One region of the Streptomyces sp. W16 genome, then DNA from elsewhere that is predicted to be linked to it. Evidence: riboswitches for the same ligand, from Rfam matches in the RefSeq annotation. Region 1 holds a riboswitch; the other holds the start of a gene.
What was found. Region 1 has a riboswitch for ZMP and ZTP ahead of R6V09_RS17140 (glycine hydroxymethyltransferase). Riboswitches for the same ligand answer to the same signal wherever they lie in the genome.
Positions count from the first base shown of each region.

Region 2: another riboswitch for ZMP and ZTP. It lies ahead of R6V09_RS29750 (bifunctional 5,10-methylenetetrahydrofolate dehydrogenase/5,10-methenyltetrahydrofolate cyclohydrolase); the one in region 1 lies ahead of R6V09_RS17140 (glycine hydroxymethyltransferase).

Region 1 covers NZ_JAWOAI010000111.1:587-9,217, forward strand. The annotation lists partial or broken gene R6V09_RS17125 (aminotransferase-like domain-containing protein) at 1-363, shown strand, start outside; gene R6V09_RS17130 (hypothetical protein) at 395-1,246, opposite strand; partial or broken gene R6V09_RS17135 (aminotransferase class III-fold pyridoxal phosphate-dependent enzyme) at 1,421-1,552, opposite strand; ZMP/ZTP riboswitch at 1,644-1,733, shown strand; gene R6V09_RS17140 (glycine hydroxymethyltransferase) at 1,765-3,219, shown strand; gene R6V09_RS17145 (hypothetical protein) at 3,258-3,872, opposite strand; gene R6V09_RS17150 (hypothetical protein) at 3,981-4,670, opposite strand; gene R6V09_RS17155 (hypothetical protein) at 4,854-5,762, opposite strand; gene R6V09_RS17160 (RNA polymerase sigma factor) at 5,749-6,351, opposite strand; gene trpS (tryptophan--tRNA ligase) at 6,462-7,475, shown strand; gene R6V09_RS17170 (2'-5' RNA ligase family protein) at 7,684-8,262, shown strand; gene R6V09_RS17175 (decaprenylphospho-beta-D-erythro-pentofuranosid-2-ulose 2-reductase) at 8,269-8,631, opposite strand, start outside.
Region 2 covers NZ_JAWOAI010000258.1:1,528-13,315, forward strand. The annotation lists gene R6V09_RS29695 (pyridoxal phosphate-dependent decarboxylase family protein) at 1-649, shown strand, start outside; gene R6V09_RS29700 (SDR family NAD(P)-dependent oxidoreductase) at 663-1,460, opposite strand; gene R6V09_RS29705 (hypothetical protein) at 1,511-2,038, shown strand; gene R6V09_RS29710 (SDR family oxidoreductase) at 2,048-2,962, opposite strand; gene R6V09_RS29715 (MBL fold metallo-hydrolase) at 3,049-3,678, opposite strand; gene R6V09_RS29720 (S-(hydroxymethyl)mycothiol dehydrogenase) at 3,678-4,766, opposite strand; gene R6V09_RS29725 (ABC transporter ATP-binding protein) at 4,906-6,660, shown strand; gene R6V09_RS29730 (hypothetical protein) at 6,729-7,022, opposite strand; gene R6V09_RS29735 (nuclear transport factor 2 family protein) at 7,194-7,559, shown strand; gene R6V09_RS29740 (MarR family winged helix-turn-helix transcriptional regulator) at 7,638-8,126, opposite strand; gene R6V09_RS29745 (hypothetical protein) at 8,186-9,025, shown strand; ZMP/ZTP riboswitch at 9,052-9,136, shown strand; gene R6V09_RS29750 (bifunctional 5,10-methylenetetrahydrofolate dehydrogenase/5,10-methenyltetrahydrofolate cyclohydrolase) at 9,158-10,006, shown strand; gene R6V09_RS29755 (CU044_5270 family protein) at 10,007-10,909, opposite strand; gene R6V09_RS29760 (RNA polymerase sigma factor) at 10,997-11,518, opposite strand; partial or broken gene R6V09_RS29765 (cytochrome c oxidase subunit I) at 11,624-11,788, shown strand, end outside.

The DNA.
Region 1 (8,631 bases):
GACCAACTGACCCTCGCCGAGTTCATCACCTCCGGCGCCCACGACCGCCACGTCCGCGCCGCCCGCCTGCGCTACCGCCGCCGCCGGGACACCCTGGTCGACGCCCTCGCCCACCACGCCCCCGACGTCCACGTCACCGGCATCGCCGCCGGCTTCCACGCCGTCCTCAGCCTCCCACCCGGCACCGAACAGTCCGTGGTCCAAGCCGCCGCCTGGCAGGGCCTCGCCCTCCACCCCCTCTCCTCCTACCGCCACGACCACGCCCAGGCCGACCCCCTGGACGCCCTGGTCGTGGGCTACGGCACGCCCTCGGACCACGCGTGGGAGGGAGCGGTGGAGGCACTGTGCAGGGTGCTGCCGTGAGAGGGTCTGGGGGCGCAGTCCCCAGGGACGGTCACCCCAACTCACCCGCACGATCCACCGCTCCACCGCCGGAGGCCGGCGCCTCTCCGAACCGTGCCAACGCCAACGCCCCCACCACCGCCACCAAAAATCCCAGCACCGCCAGCCACTCCAACCCCTCCCGCGTACGGTCCCCGAGCCACACCACCCCCACCGCCGCCGGCCCGATCGTCTCCCCGATCACCAGCCCCGCCGTGGCCGTCGTCACCGACCCCCGCTGCAGAGCCGTCGTCAGCAGCAGAAACGCGGCGCCCCCACCCACCAGCAGCGCATACGTCGCCGGATTGCCGACCAGCGTCGACGGCGCGAGCGAGTCGATCAGCCGGACCGCCACCTCGACGACCCCGAACCCGAACCCGGCGCCAAGACCGAGCGTCAACGCCCGCCCCCGCTCCGGCAACCGCCCCCCGACCAGCCCGAGCAGCAGCACCGCACCGGCCGTCCCCAACATCGCCCACTTCAACGCCATGGACCCGGCCCGGTCCCCCTCCGCCCCGGACGCCAGCCCCAGCATCGCAAGACCCGCGCACACCACACCGACGGCCGCCCACTCCATCCCGCTGAGCCGCACCTTCAGCAGCCGCGCGGCCACCACCGCCGTCACCGCGAGGCTCGACGCCAGGGCCGCCCCGACCGCGTAGATGGGCAGCGACCGCAGCGCCGCGATCTGGAACACGAAACCCAGCCCGTCCAGCCCGAGCCCCGCCATGTACCGCCACTGCCGCAGCGCCCGCAGCAACAGCGCCGCGTCCCCGCCCCCACCCGTCGTCGCCGCCCGCGTGGCGACCGCCTGCAGGACTGTCGCCGTACCGAAGCAGATCGCCGCGCCGAGCGCGCACACCATTCCAAAGAGCACAAAGGGACTCTAGGGGAGGGGAGATCGCCACGGGCCCTCCGTGCCGGCCCTCTCACTGATCTCTGGAGTTCCCGGGACGTCCAGACCCCCAACACCGCCCGCAGTTGGGCCAACCCCCAGTCCAGGTCCTCCTCGCTGATCATCAGCGGCGGTGCGATCCGGATCGTCGACCCGTGGGTTGCGGTGCCCGAAGTTCAGCGCCGAGTACCCGGCGAGCAGGTCCAGATAGTGCCGTCCCTCCACGTCCGTCATCCACGCGCCGTCGGCGGCGGCGAGGGCTTCCGTACTGGTCACGGCGTCTCCCGGGGGTGAAGGTGCCCCTTTTCTGTCCTCGCCCGCATGGTGGACGCGGGAGCCGCACCGTCCGGCCTGCCCGGTAGGCTGACCGGCGGGCCGTGACTGGCGCGCTGGGATGGGACCGACCATCGGGGAGCGGCCCGAGCTGCAATGTGTGCCGTGCGCCTGGGCCGTACCGAGAACGCCGAACGCCACGTCCGGAGGTCCCCATGCCCGACAATTCCGCGCCCCTCTCCAACGAGTCCACCGCCTTCCGTGCCGCCCTCGATGTGATCCGTGCCGTCGAGCCGCGCGTCGCCGACGCCATCGGCCAGGAAGTCGCAGACCAGCGCGAGATGCTCAAGCTGATCGCCTCCGAGAACTACGCCTCCCCGGCCACCCTGCTGGCCATGGGCAACTGGTTCAGCGACAAGTACGCCGAGGGCACCATCGGCCGCCGCTTCTACGCAGGCTGTCGCAACGTCGACACCGTCGAGTCCCTCGCCGCCGAGCACGCGCGCGAACTCTTCGGTGCCCGCCACGCCTACGTCCAGCCGCACTCCGGCATCGACGCCAACCTCGTCGCCTTCTGGTCGATCCTCGCGGACCGCGTCGAGGTTCCGGCCCTCGCGAAGGCGGGCGTCCGCCAGGTCAACGACCTCTCCGACGCCGACTGGGCCGAACTCCGCCGGGCCTTCGGCAACCAGCGCATGCTCGGCATGTCCCTGGACGCCGGCGGCCACCTCACCCACGGCTTCCGCCCGAACATCTCCGGCAAGATGTTCGACCAGCGCTCCTACGGCACGGACCCCGTCACCGGCCTCATCGACTACGAGGCCCTGCGCGCCTCCGCCCGTGAGTTCAAGCCGCTGATCATCGTCGGCGGCTACTCCGCCTACCCGCGCCTGGTGAACTTCCGCATCATGCGCGAGATCGCCGACGAGGTCGGCGCGACCCTCATGGTCGACATGGCGCACTTCGCGGGCCTGGTCGCGGGCAAGGTCCTCACCGGCGACTTTGACCCGGTCCCGCACGCCCAGATCGTCACCACGACCACCCACAAGTCGCTGCGCGGCCCGCGCGGCGGCATGGTCCTGTGCGACGACTCCCTCAAGGACCAGGTCGACCGCGGCTGCCCGATGGTCCTCGGCGGCCCGCTCCCGCACGTCATGGCCGCGAAGGCCGTGGCCCTCGCCGAGGCCAGGCAGCCCTCCTTCCAGGACTACGCCCAGCGCATCGTCGACAACTCCCGCGCGCTGGCGGACGGCCTGATGCGCCGGGGCGCCACCCTGGTCACGGGAGGCACGGACAACCACCTCAACCTGATCGACGTGGAGACGTCCTACGGCCTCACCGGCCGCCAGGCCGAGACGGCCCTCCTGGACTCCGGCATTGTCACCAACCGCAATGCCATCCCGGCCGACCCGAACGGCGCCTGGTACACGTCGGGCATCCGCATCGGCACCCCGGCCCTGACCACGCGCGGCCTGGGCACGGCGGAGATGGACGAGGTGGCGGCTCTCATCGACCGCGTCCTCACCAGCACGGAGCCGGGCACGACGAAGTCCGGCGCTGCGAGCAAGGCGTCCCACGTCCTGGACGAGAAGGTCTCCGACGAGATCTCCCGCCGCGCCACCGATCTGGTCGCCGGCTTCCCGCTGTACCCGGAGATCGACCTCGGCTGACACCCGCTCTCTGTCGAGTTGTCAAAGATCGGCGACTCTCACAGATCGATGAGTTCCTGTCGTGGTTCCTCGCGCGGCGGTCCGGCCTCACGCCGGGCCGCCGCGCGGCGTATCAGCAGCGTGCCGCCGACCCCGACGGCCACACCCGCCGCCGCCCACCAGACGGGTCCGGCCGGGTTCGCGGATTCAGGCCGGCCCGCGACCGCCTTGCCCCCGGTACCGGTCTCACCGGGCAGTCCCGCCCGCTTCCACTGCGCGAAGACCGAGCGCGGCGCCCGATGCCATCGGATGTCGTCGTCCGCCACCTCCGGAGCCGGATCCGTCCGCACCCACGGTGTGCCGTCCGAGGCCACGAACAACTGGTCCTCCCGCTGCACCGCCACATCACCGCCCGGAGCCCGACTCGTCCGAGGCCAGCCGCCGACGCCGGTCAGGCCCCACACCACGGTGATCCGCACCGTCGGATACCGACCCGCTTCCCACTCCTGCGACACCCGCTCCGTGCCCGCGTACGTCGGCTGAAACAACGTCCACAGGCGCGCGAACGACGACTCCCCGGAGTGCCACGCCTCGGTCCGGCCTGTGGCCCCCGCCACGACCAACGCCAGATCCGGGATGTCCCGGCCCGGAACCTGAACCGGCACCTGATCCATGCCGGCAGCCTGGACCCGAGCCGTTCCGGCCAGGGCCATCAACACCGGCGCCGCCACGAGACACACGCCCCGCAACCTCCCGCGTTCCATCCCGTGCCCCTCCACTCCTCATACGTCCCGCAACTCCTGCCTGGGCCCCGGCTCCCGCCCCTTCCGCCAACGGTCCAGTGGCCGCCGCGTGGCCAACGTCCGCAGCACGAGGGCCAGTACCGCTCCGGCACCCGCGCCCGGTATCGCCCACCACCAGCCGGTGCCGTCGCTCTTGTCCTGACCGGCGACCCGCATCGTGCTGGTCGTCGTACCGGTGTCGGGTGCGGTGGTGGCCCGATCGGTTCCGGCCGACTGCCACGGTCCCGGGAGGATGCCCGAGTAGCCGTCCTCGCCGGTGTCCTTGCCCATGACGCCCAACTTCTTGAAGAGGGCGCGCAGTTGGGCAGGCTGCTCGGCGCGGTGCCAGTAGCCGTTCAGATTCGCGTTCTCCGACACGTCGGCCGCTGTGTGGACCCAGACCGCCTGCGGCCGGGTCTCGACCGGAAAGACGCGGTCGATCCGCCAGGGCGATATGTCGTGCATCAGCCAGGTGACGTTGATCTGGCGGGCGTCGGCCAGATCGGCCTCGGGCGGCTTGTCGCGGGCGCCCTTGCCTTCCGGGCCGAGCAACTGCTGGAGCGTTCCGTACTGTTCGTCCGAGTAGTACAGCGCTGTGGCCTGCCCGCTCTCCGGTGAGGTGACGAGCACGCTCGTCGGTCCGCCTGCCGCCGCGTCCGACGCGCCCCACACCATCAGGGCCAGCGTCATCGCCAACGCCCCGCCCAGAGCCGTCAGTTCACGAACCCTGCCCGCACCCCCGCCTGCCCTGCCTGCACTCCCGCCTCCGGACATCCGAACCCCCAACCAGCCGATCCCCGTACGGCCCGCCCGCGAGCCGCCTGTCACTTCTGGTACACCGCCCGGCTTGCCGAGGTTCCCACTCCGCCCGCTCTATTCGCCCGGCTCGTGCCGGTCGAGCGACTTCGCGATCTCCACGGCCCGCGGCTTCGACACCACGCCCTCCAGACGGAACGTCAGATCACCGCCCGGAACTCCGCCCGCCGCGTGCGTCCACAGCAGCGTCGGCCCGGCCGTCCGCTCCTTACGCGTATAGCGGTCCCCGTCCCCGTCCACCAGCCAGAAGCTCAGCAGATGCGGTCGCGCGAACCACAGCGCCGGGTCCCGTATGCCGTCCGGCGACACGGTCGCGTCCAGCGACAGCCACTCCGGCAGCTCGCGGACCGTCTTGACGAAACCGATGTCCAGCCGGGCCGGATACTCGTCGACCCTGACCGTGTGCCCGCCCTCCCGCCAGCACAGGCTCACCAGAAAGCGCCCCTGCGGCTCGCCGGTCACCGTCACCGCGTCCGGAACTCCCAACGCGTCCGGCACCACCGGCTCGAACCCCGCCTGCCGACGAGCCTCCTCCAGGGTCACCGACCGACCGCAGCCAGGCACCGCGGCACCGGCCGAGGGCACCGCCGACGGATCGTACCGCACCTCGACCCCGCCGAAGCCGAACCAGTCGAAGACCGCCGCCCGCACCGGAGGCGTGAGCACGAGCACCGTCAGCAGACCGCACACGGCCGCTGCCAGCGCGCGCCGACGCAGCCGCATCCAGCGCCGGACGGCGCGCAGCCGAGCCCGCACCCCGGTCGGCCCGGCCTCCTGGACGGGGACCGGGATCTGCTCGGCCAGTATCTGTGCCAGCACCCGCTCGACCATCGACTCGGACCCGACGGCCCCTCCACCGCCCCGCGCGTCCAGCGAACGCCCCAGCGCCCGCAGCTCCTCCGGCAGCCGAGAGGCCGCGTCGGCGCCCTCACCGTCGTAGGACTCCCGTCCCTCACTCACGCTCATCACCCCCTTCCCGAGGCCGGAAATCCGGCAGCAGTCGCCCGAGCTTCTTCAAGGCGCGGTTCAGCCGGGACTTCACCGTGCCGCGCGGCCAGCCCAGGGCCTGGGCCGTCTCCGGCTCGTCCATCTCCAGGAGATAGCGGTAGGTCACGACCAGGCGGTGCTCCTCGCTGAGCTGGTCCAGGGCGGACAGCAGGGCCGCGCGGCGCTCCGTCTCCAGCGTGGCGACCGCTGGATCAGCCGATTCCGGTATCAGCGGCTCGGCCTCCGCGAACGCCGCCTCCCGGCCGGCGAGCGTGCGCTGACGTGCCGCCGTACGCACGGTGTTCCTCGTCTCGTTGGCGACGATCGACAGCAGCCACGGCTTGAACGCCGAGCCCTCCCGGAACCTGCCCAGCGCGCAGTACGCCTTGACGAAGGCCTGCTGCACCACGTCCTCCGCGTCCGCACCCGCCCCGAGTGCCGCGGCCGCCCTGAGCGCGATACCCGTGTGGGCCCGCACCAGCTCCGCGTACGCCTCCGGCTCTCCGGCGCGTACGCGTGCGATCACCGCGGCCTCATCGACGATGCGGCCCCCCTCCCGCGTCTTCACATATTTGGTACACCGCCCGAGGCGGATCGGTTCCCACCCGTGCCGCAGCTCTTCCGACCCGGTTCCGACCGGTTCCGGACCGGGGCCCGGGACCTGAGAGAATGGTGAACATGGCCTCTGACAGTCCTCGCGTGCTCTCCGGAATCCAGCCCACCGCAGGCTCGTTCCACCTCGGCAACTACCTCGGCGCCGTCCGCCAGTGGGTGGCCCTCCAGGAGTCCCACGACGCGTTCTACATGGTCGTGGACCTGCACGCGATCACGGTCCCGCAGGACCCGGCGGACCTGCGCGCCAACACCCGCCTCGCCGTCGCGCAGCTGCTGGCCGCCGGACTCGAACCGGAGCACTGCACGCTCTTCGTCCAGAGCCATGTCCCCGAACACGCCCAGCTCGCCTGGGTCATGAACTGCCTGACCGGCTTCGGCGAGGCCGCCCGCATGACCCAGTTCAAGGACAAGTCCGCCAAGCAGGGCTCGGACCGCGCGTCCGTCGGCCTGTTCACGTATCCGATCCTCCAGGTCGCCGACATCCTGCTCTACCAGGCGAACGAGGTCCCGGTCGGCGAGGACCAGCGCCAGCACGTCGAGCTGACCCGCGACCTCGCGGAGCGCTTCAACGGCCGCTTCGGCGAGACCTTCACGATCCCGAAGCCGTACATCCTCAAGGAGACGGCGAAGATCTACGACCTTCAGGATCCGTCGATCAAGATGAGCAAGTCGGCGTCCACCCCGAAGGGCCTCATCAACCTCCTCGACGACCCGAAGGCGACCGCCAAGAAGGTCAAGAGCGCGGTCACCGACACGGACACCGTGATCCGGTACGACGCCGAGAACAAGCCGGGCATCAGCAACCTCCTGACCATCCAGTCGACCCTCACCGGCAAGTCGGTCGCCGAGCTGGAGCAGGAGTACGAGGGCAAGATGTACGGCGCGCTCAAGACGGACCTCGCCGAGGTCATGGTCGAGTTCGTGACGCCGTTCCGGGAGCGCACCCAGCAGTATCTGGACGACCCGGAGACGCTCGACGCGATCCTGGCCAAGGGCGCGGAGAAGGCGCGAGCCGTCGCGGCCGAGACCCTCGCCCAGGCGTACGACCGGGTGGGCTTCCTGCCCGCCAAGCACTGAGGCGCACGACCGCACCCGAGTACCGACCGCGTACCACTGGACAGAGCGCTGCACATCACTACGGTTGCGCCTGCCCACAACTCGGGTGTGGCCGTACAGTCGATAGCCGGGTGGCCGCGCGCGTGGCCGCCCCGCTCGGCATCAGGACCACCGGTGGCACCGCCGAGCGCACCATGACAGCACCACCGACAGGACGACAGGAGACGACGTGGGGACCGTAACGATCGGCGTGTCGATCGCGGTCCCGGAGCCTCACGGCAGCCTGCTCCAGGAGCGGCGCGCGGGCTTCGGCGACGCCGCGGCCCACGGCATCCCCACGCACGTCACACTGTTGCCGCCCACCGAGGTGGACGCCGCGCAGCTGGCCGAGGTCGAGGACCATCTCGTCTCGGTCGCCGCCGCCGGGCGCCCCTTCCCGATGCGGCTGTCCGGCACCGGCACGTTCCGGCCGCTGTCCCCGGTCGTCTACGTCCAGGTGGTCGAGGGCGGCGCCGCCTGCACCTGGCTGCAGAAGCAGATCCGGGCCGCCTCCGGGCCGATGGCGCGCGAGCTGCACTTCCCGTACCACCCGCACGTCACCGTGGCGCACGGCATCGACGACGAGTCGATGGACCGCGCCTTCGAGGCGCTCTCCGACTACCGCGCGGAGTGGTCCTGCACCGGCTTCGCGCTCTACGAACAGGGCGCCGACGACGTCTGGCGCAAACTCCGCGAGTTCACCTTCGGCGGCGCCGTCGTGCCGCCCCAGGCGGCCCGTACCGACCGCGGCACGATCCCCAGCCACTGAGCGCGGTTATGCGGCCAGCCGCCTGAACAGCCCCCGTGGCAGGTGCCGTAGCGCCGCTGTCACCACGCGCAGTGCCCCCGGGACCCATACCGTCTCCGAGCCGCGGCGCAGGCCGAGTTCGATGGCTGTGGCGACGGCTTCGGGGGTGGTGGTGAGCGAGGCCGCCTTCGGGTCGGCCATGGTCCTCGACCGTACGAGCCCCGGTCGTACGACCATGACGTGCACGCCCGTGCCGTGCAGCGCGTCGCCCAGCCCCTGCGCGAAGGTGTCGAGGCCGGCCTTGCTGGAGCCGTAGATGAAGTTCGAGCGGCGGGCCCGTTCGCCGGCCACCGAGGAGAGCACCACCAGACAGCCGTGGCCCTGGGACTG
Region 2 (11,788 bases), on a different contig from region 1:
CATCGCGGCCCTCAAGGAGCGGCACGACTTCTGGCTGCACGTGGACGCCGCGTTCGGCGGTTTCGCCGCGCTCTCCCCCGCCCACGCCCACCTCGTCGACGGGCTCGACGCGGCGGACTCGGTCTGCGTCGACCTGCACAAGTGGCTCAACGTGCCCTATGACGCGGCCGTCCAGTTCACCCGCCGCCGTGACCTCCAGGTCAGGGTGTTCCACAACGCGTCCCCGTACCTCGGCCTGCCGACCGGCGACCCGGACTTCCTCCACCTCACCCCGGAGAACTCCCGGCGGCTGCGCGCCCTCCCGGCCTGGTTCTCCCTCCTGGCCTACGGCCGCGCCGGGCACCGCGAGATCGTCGAGCGCAACGTCGCCCTCGCCCACCGCCTCGGCGAGGGCATCGCCGCGCTCCCGGGCCTGCGGCTGTCCGCGCCGGTCCGGCTGAACGTCGTCTGCTTCACCCTCGCCGAGAACTCGACGCAGGAACGGGTGGCCGCGCTTGCGGAGGCCGTCGCCGCCTCCGGCGAGGCGTTCCTGACTCCGACGGTGTACGAGGGGACGCCCGCGTTGCGCGCCGCGTTCAGCAACTGGCGTACGTCCGAGGCCGATACGGACCGGGTGCTCGCGGCTCTCGCGGCGGCACCGGTTCGCTGATCTGCCGGGGCGGCTACGCCCGCCTCCGTGGCCGGACGGCCTGCCGGAAGCCGGTGTTGACCGCGGTGAGGCCGCCGTCGACGTTCAGGGCCGTGCCGGTGATCCAGGAGGCGTCGCGCGAGGCGAGGAACGCGACGGCCGCCGCGATGTCCTCGGGCTCGCCGACCCGGCCGAGCGGATACAGCCCGCGTACGGCGTCCAGGTCGTCCTCCCGCCCCTCCCAGGCGGAGGTGCGGACGGTGCCCGGCACCACCAGGTTGACCCGCACGCCCCGCTTGGCCGCGTGCCCGGCGAGGGTGCGGGTCAGGGAGCCGAGTCCGGCCTTGGCGGCGCTGTAGGCGTGGTTGCCGAAGTCCTGAACCCCGTTCACGGAACCGATGTTGACGACGGCTCCCCGTCCGGAGGCGGCCAGGTGCGGCAGTGCGGCACGGCAGCAGCGGTACGGTCCGGTCAGCGTGATGTCGAGGTCGCGGGCCCACTCGTCGTCCGGCTCGTCCTCGAAGAGCGGGAGGTCGGGGGTGCAGTGGGCCGCGCTGTTGACCAGGACGTCGAGCGCCCCGAACGTCGCCACGGCATGAGCGACGGCCCGCTCCACCGCCTCCCGGTCCCCCACGTCGCACCCGAACGCCTCGGCCCCGAGGCCGAGTTCGCGCAGCGCCGCCGCCGTCTTCTCCGCCTCGGCCGGATCGACGTCGGTCACCAGCACCCGCGCCCCCTCCTCGGCGAGCCGCCGCGCGACGGCCGCACCGATGCCGCGGGCCGCACCGGTGACGAGAACTCCGTACCCCTCGAAGCGCCTTGAGTCAGTCATGGCCCCGAACGTACTGCCGTAACGATCAACTCGGCAGATACCGTGCGGACATGAACGCGTTCATACAGCAACTGCCCGCGCTGATCGGTGTGGTGATCGGTGCGCTCGGCTCGTATCTGGCGGTGATGCGGGGCGACCGGGTGCGGTTCCGGCACGAGCAGGCGGCGCGTTGGGAGGAACGACGGCTCACCGTGTACACCGAGTACGCCAGGACCCTGAAGGCGTCCGTGACCCTGAACTACCGTGTCGCCTCCCACTTCGGCAACGATCCGCATCCCCATCCGCTGACTCCCGAGGAGGCGACACCGCTGATGGCGGAGGCGTCCGTGGCCAGGGATCCGTCCGGGGAGGCGCTGATCCTGCTGGGGAGTCCTGAGGTGGTGGAGCGGGCCCGGGTGTGGGTCGTCGCGGTGATGGAGATGGAGCAGTTCCTGCGCGACGAGACGCGCGATCCGGTCGCCTGGCAGGCCCTGCTGGCACGGCAGCGCGCCGGTCGCGAGGGCTACAACGCGGCCGTACGGGACGATCTGGCGCTGCCGCCGGGCCACTCCGCGCACTGGCCGGTGACCCGGGCATGACCCCGCCCCTCACCGGTACCCGGTCACGTCCGCCGGCTTCCCCACGTCCTGTACCTCCACCAGGTACCGCCACGCGTCCGGGCGGCTGCCGTCGAGGTCCGTGAAGCCGTAGACCGGGGCGAGTCCGCCGCTGGACAGCGACTGCCCGTTCCAGCGGGCCACTTGGGGGTCGGTCGCGAGGGCGGTGACGGCGCGGCCGACGTAGCGCGGGGTCTCCGAGATGGCGAAGTGGGGGACGCGGTCGAGGGCGTCGCGCCAGTTCTCCTCGCGGACGCCGAACTGGTCGAGCATGATCTCCGAGCGCAGCCAGCCCGGGGTCAGCGCCACTGCGGTGGCGCCGCGCGGGCCGATTTCGTGGCCGAGGGCGAAGGCCATGCGCAGGACGGACGACTTGGCGAGGTCGTAGAAGAAGGAGACGCGGTAGGTGTCGCGGTTGTACTCGGCGGTCCCGTCGGTGACCTCGACGACCAGGCCGCCGGGCCTGCGCAGCAGCAGGGGCAGGGCGTGGTGGCTGGTGATCGCGTGTGTCTCGACCGCCAGCCTGAGGAGGCGGAGCCCTTTGTCGAGGTCGTGCTCCCAGACGGGGGTGTCCCGGGCGAAGAGGTGCTCGCCGCCCCAGATGTCGTTGACGAGGATGTCGAGGCGGCCCTGTTCGTCGTCGATACGGTCGACGAGGGCCCGTACGGCCGGGGGTTCAAGGTGGTCGGTGGGTACGGCGATGCCCTGGCCGCCGGCCGCGGTGACGAGGTCGGCGGTGTCCTCGACGGTCTCGGGCCGGTCGTACTCCGAGCGCCGGGCCCGGGTGGAGCGGCCGGTCACGTAGACGGTGGCGCCGGCCGCGCCCAGTTCCACGGCGATGCCGCGTCCCGCTCCGCGGGTCGCCCCCGCGACCAGCGCGACCTTGCCTTCCAGTGGGCCCGGCATGTCCGACCTCCCGTGCTCGTTCGACGTGTCTCGTGTCGAGCCTGCCGGAGAAGCCGGACATCTCCTGTCGGGTTTTGTCCGAGGCGTCAGTGGCCCCGGGCGATCCACTCCTCCAGCTGCCCGGCCTCGGCGCCGATCGTGGTCGAGTCGCCGTGTCCCGTGAGCACCTTCGTCTCCGGCGGCAGGGTCAGGAGGCGGTCGCGGATGGAGTCGATGATGGTCGGGAAGTGGGAGTACGACCGTCCCGTGGCGCCCGGGCCGCCGTGGAAGAGGGTGTCGCCGGTGAAGACCGTGCCGAGCCCGGGGTCGTAGAGGCAGACCGCGCCGGGCGCGTGCCCTGGCGTGTGCAGGACCTTCAGGTCGGCGCCCGCGGCCTCGATCACCTGGCCGTCGGCGAGATGGGCGTCGGGGTCCCGGTCGGGGTGGGTCTGCTTCCACAGGGGCAGGTCGTCGGGGTGCAGCCAGATCGTGGCGCCGGTGCGGTCCGCGAGGGCGGGGGCGGCGTCGATGTGGTCGTTGTGGGCGTGGGTGCAGATGATGGCGGTCAGTGTGCGGTCGCCGATCGCCGCGAGGATGGCGTCGGCGTCATGGGCGGCGTCGATCACGACGACCTCGTGGTCGTCGCCGACGATCCACACGTTGTTGTCGACGTCCCAGGTGCCGCCGTCGAGCGTGAACTGCCCTGAGGTGACGAGGTGTTCGATGCGCGCGCCCATCAGAGCACCACCACCGAACGCAGCACGTCGCCGCCGTGCATCCGCTCGAACGCCTTCTCCACCTCGTCGAGTTGGACCGTCTCCGTGACGAACGCGCCCAGGTCCAGGCGGCCTTGCTGGTGCAGGTCGATCAGCATCGGGAAGTCACGGGAGGGCAGACAGTCGCCGTACCAGGACGACTTGAGGGAACCGCCGCGCCCGAAGACGTCCAGGAGCGGGAGTTCGAGCTTCATCTCCGGCGTCGGGACGCCGACGAGGACGACCGTGCCGGCCAAGTCACGGCCGTAGAAGGCCTGCTTGTACGTCTCCGGGCGGCCGACCGCCTCGATGACGACATCGGCGCCGAAGCCGCCGGTCAGTTCGCGGATCGCCTCGACGGCGTCGGACGTCTTGGAGTTGACGGTGTGGGTGGCGCCCATCGAGCGGGCCTTCTCCAGCTTGCGGTCGTCGATGTCGACGGCGATGATCCGCGCCGCGCCCGCGAGCCGGGCCCCGGCGATCGCCGCGTCGCCAACTCCGCCGCAGCCGATGACGGCGACGGTGTCGCCGCGCCCGACGTTCCCGGTGTTGATCGCCGCGCCGATACCGGCCATCACGCCGCAGCCGAGGAGACCGGCGACGGCCGGGGAGACGGTCGGGTCGACCTTGGTGCACTGTCCCGCCGCCACCAGTGTCTTGTCGGCGAAGGCGCCGATGCCGAGGGCCGGGGAGAGTTCCTGGCCGGTCGAGGCAAGGGTCATCTTCTGCTTGGCGTTGTGGGTGTTGAAGCAGTACTGCGGCCGGCCGCGCAGACAGGCCCGGCAGTTCCCGCACACCGCACGCCAGTTGAGGATCACGAAGTCGCCCGGGGCGACGTCTGTGACGCCCTCGCCGACCGACTCCACGATCCCCGCCGCCTCGTGCCCCAGCAGGAAGGGGAAGTCGTCGCTGATGCCGCCCTGCTTGTAGTGCAGGTCGGTGTGACAGACCCCGCAGGCCTGTACCTTCACCACGGCCTCACCGGGGCCGGGGTCGGGTACGACGATCGTCTCGACCCGGACCGGTTCGTTCTTTCCCGGCGCGATCACGCCGCGCACTTCCTGCGCCATGGTCCTGAACCCTTTCGTCGATCGTTGTCCCTGCCCGAGACCCTACGCGTGACTGATCGGTAAGGGCACGACAGCGGGTCGACACCGCCGGCGGCGGCCGACGTAGCCTGAATGTTCCGACCGCATCCCGAGGAGCACTGTGGCCATCGCAGGGACTCGGAGCGACCCGCCGGCCTGGCGGCTGCTCCTCGACTACGTACGGCCGCACCGCTGGGCCCTGTTGGCGGGCGCGCTGCTCTCGCTGGTCACCGGCGGCACCGGGCTGTTGCTGCCGTTGGTGGCGCGGGGACTCATCGACGACCTCTCGCACGACCGGACGATCACCGGGGCGTTGCTCGCGATGTCGGCGCTGGTGGTCGCCAACGCGGCGCTGGGCGCGCTGGGTTCGTATGTTCTGCGGCGCACCGCCGAGTCGGTGGTGCTCGGCGCGCGGCGGGCCCTGTCGTCGTATCTGCTGCGGCTGCGGATCAGCGCGGTGGACCGCAGCGAGCCCGGCGACCTGATGGCCCGCATCACCTCCGACACCACGCTCCTGCGCGAGGTCACCACCGATTCGCTGGTCGGTCTCGGCACCGAAGGGCTCATTCTCGTCGCGACGGTGGTGCTGATGGGTCTGGTCGACCCCGTGCTGCTGGCCGTCACCCTTGCCGTGATCGTGGGCGCGGGCACCGTGCTCAGTGTGATCGTGCCGCGCATCAACCGGGCCAGCCGGCAGGCGCAGGACGCGATCGGTGTGATGGGCGCCTCGCTGGAGCGGATCCTCGGCGCGCTGCGCACGGTGAAGGCGTCCGGCGCCGAGAACCGCGAGGAGCGCACCCTGCACGCGGCGGCCGAGGAGTCCTGGCGGCAGAGCATCCGCGCGGCCAAGTGGGCTGCGGCGGCGGGCAATACGGCCGGCCTGTCGATGCAGATCGCGTTCATCACCGTCCTCGCGGTGGGCGGGGCACGGGTGGCGACGGGCGCGATCGACGTCGGCACACTGGTCGCGTTCCTCCTCTACGTCTTCTACCTGATGATGCCCGTCCAGCAGGTCGTCGGCGCGATCACGCAGTACCAGACGGGCGCGGCGGCCCTCTCCCGCATCCAGGAAGCGCTCCAGCTCCCCGCCGAACCCCCTTCCCTCCCGGCCCAGTTGCCCTCCCCCGGCGCCGAGCCCGCGGCCCTCGCCTTCGACGACGTCCGCTTCCGCTACGCCGACGACCTGCCCTACGTCCACCACGGCGTGACCTTCGAGGTACCGGCCCAGGGCATGACGGCGTTCGTCGGCCCGTCCGGCGCGGGCAAGACCACCGTGTTCTCCCTCATCGAGCGCTTCTACGACCCCGAGTCCGGCGCCATCACCCTCGACGGCCGGGACCTCGCGGACTGGGAGCTGTCCGGGCTCCGGTCCGCCATCGGCTATGTGGAGCAGGACGCGCCGGTCCTGTCGGGCTCACTGCGCGACAACCTGCTACTCGGCAACCCGGACGCGGACGACGACGCCGTCACCCGCGTCCTGAAGACGACCCGTCTCGACGGTCTGGTCGCCCGGCTCCCGAAGGGCGTCGACACCCTGGTCGGCCACCGCGGCACCCGCCTCTCCGGCGGCGAACGCCAGCGCGTCGCGATCGCCCGCGCCCTGCTGCGCCATCCCCGACTGCTGCTCCTGGACGAGGCGACCTCGCAGCTGGACGCGGTCAACGAGGCGGCCCTGCGCGACACCGTCGCCGATGTGGCCCGTACGACGACGGTCCTGGTCGTCGCGCACCGGCTGTCCACGGTGACGATGGCCGACCGGATCGTCGTCATGGACGCGGGCCGGGTCCGCGCGGTGGGGACGCACCGGGAGCTGGTGAGCGCCGACCCGCTCTACGCGGAGCTGGCGGCGACGCAGTTCCTGGCGACGGCGGGCTGATGCCGCCGCACGACTGAGGGCCGCCCGTTTCCGGACGGCCCTCAAGGTCTGCGCGCTGCGCGGTCCCGCTACTCGACGGCGGGGAGGAGTCCCGTGACCGGCGCGGCCATGTCGGTGACCTGGTGCAGCTGCTGGAGGTCGTTCAGGTGGTTCAGCGCCTTCATCTGGTCGGCGACCTTCGGGATCTGCGCCTGGTGCTCGGCGGGGATCTCGCTCACCGCGAGCGAGTCCAGGAGGGCGACCGGGCTGACCTTGCCGTCCTTGAAGGCGGGCGCGTCGGCGGCGTTCGCCATCGGCGCGACGAGACCGGTGACCCCGACGGCGAGACCAACGGCGGCGGCAATACGTCGTGTTGAAATCATGCTTCCAGCAACGCGGACGGTAGCCGCACGGTCACGGGCACCGGTCGCCGCTCACCCGTCAGGCGGAGTACGCCCGCTCGGTTTGCCGACCCCGGCGCGGCGGAGGAGTCTCGTAGGAGAGGCCCGCGCGGCTCGCTCCTGTTCGGGCCGCGGCCCTCCGAGGAGGTCACCATGGGCACCGCGGCACGCCCCGGCTTCGACACCGAAGCCCTGCGCCGGGGCATCGAAGATCACACAGCGGCGACACTTCTGTCGCTCTACGCCGACGACGCGGAGATCCACGTCGTCGACCATCAGACCCAGCCCAGCAATCCCAAGGTCCTGCACGGCCGGGACGAGATCGGCGCCATGCTCGCCGATGTCTACAGCCGCGACATGACGCACAAACTGGAGGAGTGCGTCGTACAGGGGGACCGAGTCGCCTACAGCGAGTCCTGTCAGTACGCCGACGGGACCCGGGTCCTGGCCGAGTCGATGCTCGTACTGGACGACGGCAAGATCACCCGGCAGACCATGATCCAGGCATGGGACGGCTAGCGAATTTGGTGCCGAAGGTCCGGGTCACCACCCGGCTGACCTGGACCTTCTCGGCCAGCACGGTACCCGCCGGCACCGCTAGGACTCGACGGCGAGCACCAGTTTCCGCAGCAGGTCTGCGAGCGTCCGCCGCTCTGCTGGGGTCAGTGCTGCGAGCAGCGCGAGCTCGCCCGCTTCCTCCGCCGCCACATGCTCCTCAAGGACTGCGTATCCGGCGTCGGTGAGCCGCACCCGCACCCGCCGCCGGTCCCCCGTCTCATGGGTACGGGCGATCAGCCCCGCCTCCTCGACGGCCGCCAGCCGCGCGGAGAGCGCCCCACGCGTCAGTCCCAGCAGTTCCGCCAACTGTGACGGGCTCGTCTCGTACGGCGGCCCGAGCCTGCGCAGCATCAGCAGCACCTTGAACTGCCACTGCTTGAGCCCGTCGGCGTCGAGCACGTCCCGCCGCGCCTGACCGGCGTGGCGGGCCAGGATCGCCAGCCGGAAGAAGACCTGCTCCTTCACCGGGTCCATCCAGGGGAGTTCCTTCGCCCAGAGCGCCACATGCCGGTCGACCGAGTCGTCCACGTCTGCCTCCCGCAGTGGTTTTCTTGTGGATAGTTTTTCGCATAACTACCTTCCCCGCCATGACATCCACAGTGAACGCGGCCATCCCCGTCGAAGAACTCATCGCCGCAGCCCACGAGTTGAGCGTGACGGGACGATGGCAGCGCGCCTCCCGCCTGCTGGACGCGTGCACCGCCGACGAGCCGGACCCCCGGGCGCGGATCGCCCGCGCCGCCGCCCAAGTGGCCCTGGAACAGGACTGGTTCGCGGGTACGGACACCGCGACGGCACGTATCGAAGCGGCCGGGAAGGAGTTCCCGGGCGGTGACTGGGACCTGGACTTCGCGCGGCTGCGGAACACCTATCGCCGACTGCTCGTCGTCGACGGTCGACTGCGGCTGGGCCCCGACGGCAAGGATCCGAAAACCCTCGCGTCCCTGCTCCGCGAGGCGCAGGCGCTGCGGGACAGCGCCCCGGACGAGGGGCGCCGGGGCTGGGCCGAGATGTACCTCGGCCTGATCACGGACAACCACTTCGCCGACCTGGCGGGAGCACCCCCTCACTACGCATCCGCACTGCGCGCCGCCGAGTCCGGCGACGACCCGTTGCTGGCCCGCGAGGCCCTGCGCCACCTCGGCGACCACGACCACGACGCCGGTGACCACGACCTGGCCCTGGACCGCTGGCGCCGGGCGACCACACTGGGCGCCGGCGCAGGCACGGTCCCCGGCACGCTGTCCCAACTGCTGCTGCTCGCCGTCCTGGCCCGGGACTCGGGTGACGAGGCCGGGGCCAAGGCGCTCGCGACGGAGGTCGAGCGCTGGGCGAGCGCCATCGGAGCCCCACGTCTCGCAGCACAGGCCCGGGGATTCCTCGCCGGTGTCGACCCGACGGCACCGCCCGAGGAGAGCGGGTCCTGACGGCCATAGTCCCCTCGGTTACGCTGTTCGTGGGTCGTGACTGGCGCTGAGGTGGAGCACCACCGTGGAGCGGCCCACGCGGAGTCGATGCCGTGCGCCTGGGCGATTGGTCAACCAGCTCAGGAGTGGATCATGTCTCAAGCACGGCTCATGGACGGCACCGCGCTCGCCCGGCGCATCGTCGAGGACACCGCGAAGCAGGCCGCCGACCTCACTGAACGCACCGGTACGGCGCCCTGTCTGGCGACGGTCCTGGTCGGCTCGGACCCGGCATCCGTCACCTACGTCCGGATGAAGCAGAACCGCAGCCGCAAGGCCGGCATCGAGTCCCGGCACGTCGAACTCCCCGCCGCCACGACCACAGCCGAACTGGTCGCGACCCTCACCGCGCTCTCCGCCGACCCCGCCGTGCACGGCATCCTGCTCCAGCACCCGATGGGCGAACACATCGACGAGCGGGCCGCGTTCGAGGCGATCGCGCCAGAGAAGGACGTCGACGGCGTCACCTTCGCGTCCTTCGCGGCGATGAGCTTCGGCCTGCCGGGCTTCGTGTCCTGCACACCCGGCGGCATCATGCGGCTGCTCGACGAGTACGACGTCGACCCGTCCGGCAAGCGGGCCGTCGTCGTGGGCCGCAGCGCGATCCTCGGCAAGCCGGCCGGCATGCTCCTGCTGGCCCGCGACGCGACGGTGACGTACTGCCACTCCCGCACCCGGGACCTGTCGGCGGCGGTCCGCGAGGCGGACATCGTGGTCGCCGCCGTGGGCCGCCCCCGGCTGATCCGCGGCGAGGACATCAAGCCGGGCGCGGTCGTGCTCGACGCGGGCTACAACGCGGGAAACGTCGGCGACGTCGACTTCGACTCGGCCGCCGAGCGCGCCTCGCTGATCACACCGGTGCCGGGCGGCGTCGGCCCGATGACGATCGCCACGCTCCTGGAACAGACGGTGACGGCTGCCGCCCGGCAGCTCGGCGTGTGATCAGCGCGTCCACGCGCTGTAGTCCATGACGGCCCCGGCCTTGACGCCGTACTCGGGCTGGTCCTTCGTGAAGGTGCTCTCCATTCCGAGGACGGCGCCGGTGGCCGGGTCCATGATCAGCATCAGACGGGTGGCGGACTGCTGATAGACGTACGCCTGCCCGCGCCGCCCGAGGCGGTCGGTCACCTCCCCCACCGGCCGCAGTCCGTCCGCCCCCGCGAGCACCCGCGCCAACGCGGCCGACTCACGCGCCCCAAGCGTCCAGTGGTCCAGCAACTCCCCCACGGCGTCGAGGAGTTCGGGGGTGGTCAACGGCGTCTTGCTGTACGCCGTCTCCTGGAGGTACGCCCGCAGTCCCGCCACGTCGTGCGGAGGCCGGGCCTCGGGCGGGACATCGCTCCAACTCGGCGGATACGTCGTCTCCTTGAGGACATGCCCGTGCTCGACGACACGTTCCGTGTGACTGTCGTCCGCGTTCCAGCGCACGATGCGTTCCTCGGGGATGGTGACCGGTGGTTTGTCGTCGGACATGCCGAGACTCCAGGACTGCACGTGAGTTCCCTTGCGCAGAGCGGGAGTTCCGTCGACCGCGACCGCCGCGGCGAGGGCGGCGAGCTGTTTCAGGGCTACGGGCGTGGAGTGCGCCTGCACGACCAAGGGGCGGGGCGCCGCCACGGCAGGAGTGCCGCTCGGTCCGCCCAGCAACAGCGTGAACGCGGTCGCCACTACGGCGACTCCGGCCACGAGACTCCAGAGCAGCCGGCGACGCCCGGTCCGCCGTTCGTGCAGCAGCAGCCGGTTGAGCCGACGCTCGGCATGATGGTCCAGAGGTCCATCGCCGTAGAAGGGCCCTTCCGCGGTGAACGGATTGGCGCTGCGCAGGAGTTCAAGTTCATCGGCCACGGCGATGCTCCTCCGGCTCAGCTGCGGCGCCCCACAGGGGCGCGGGGAACTGCGCGACCAGCCACGACGGCGCCGCAGAGTACTCGATCAACACCCCGCACCTCCAAGCACCACGAGCCGATCGATCTCCGCTCTCAATCTCCGCCGCGCCCGATGCAACCTCATAGCCGCAGCCCGCACCCCACACCCAAGAACCACGGCAACCTCCTCCACACCCAGCTCCTCCCATGCCGTCAGCCGCAGTACCTCCTGATCGGCCGACGACAAGCGCGCGAGCGCCTCGTGCACCCAGGCGCCGGGCGCCTCCGTATCCGGCCCGGCAGCAACCTGCCGCCCGTGCGCGCTCTCGTCGTTGCCCAACCGGTCGACGAGCCTGCGGCGGCGCCCATACCCCCGTACCGCGTTTGCCAGGCAGTTGCGGGCAACGCCGTACAGCCAGGGCAACGGCGCCGGCGGCAGATCCGCACGGCGGCGCCAGGCGACGGTGAAGACCTCCGCCACCACTTCCTCGACCTCGCTGTTCCGCCCGTCCAGTCGCCGGGCAACGTAGCGGCTGACCGCCCAGTAGTGCTCGCGATAGGCAGCGGCGAAGTTCTCGTCGTTGCTCATGTTCCGTTCTTGTCCGGCACCCGGGCGATCGTCACACCCGGTTTCGTGATTCTCGTCGCGCCCGTCGAGTGTGATGTGCGGGCGGGGCGCGGACACAGGCGGGGCGTGAGAGACCTCAAGAGCATCAAGTGGCTGACGACCACGGATCACAAGACGATCGGGACGCTGTACCTGGTCACGTCGTTCGCGTTCTTCCTGATCGGCGGCGTCATGGCGCTCCTCATGCGCGCCGAACTCGCCAGACCAGGCTTGCAGATCATGTCGAACGAG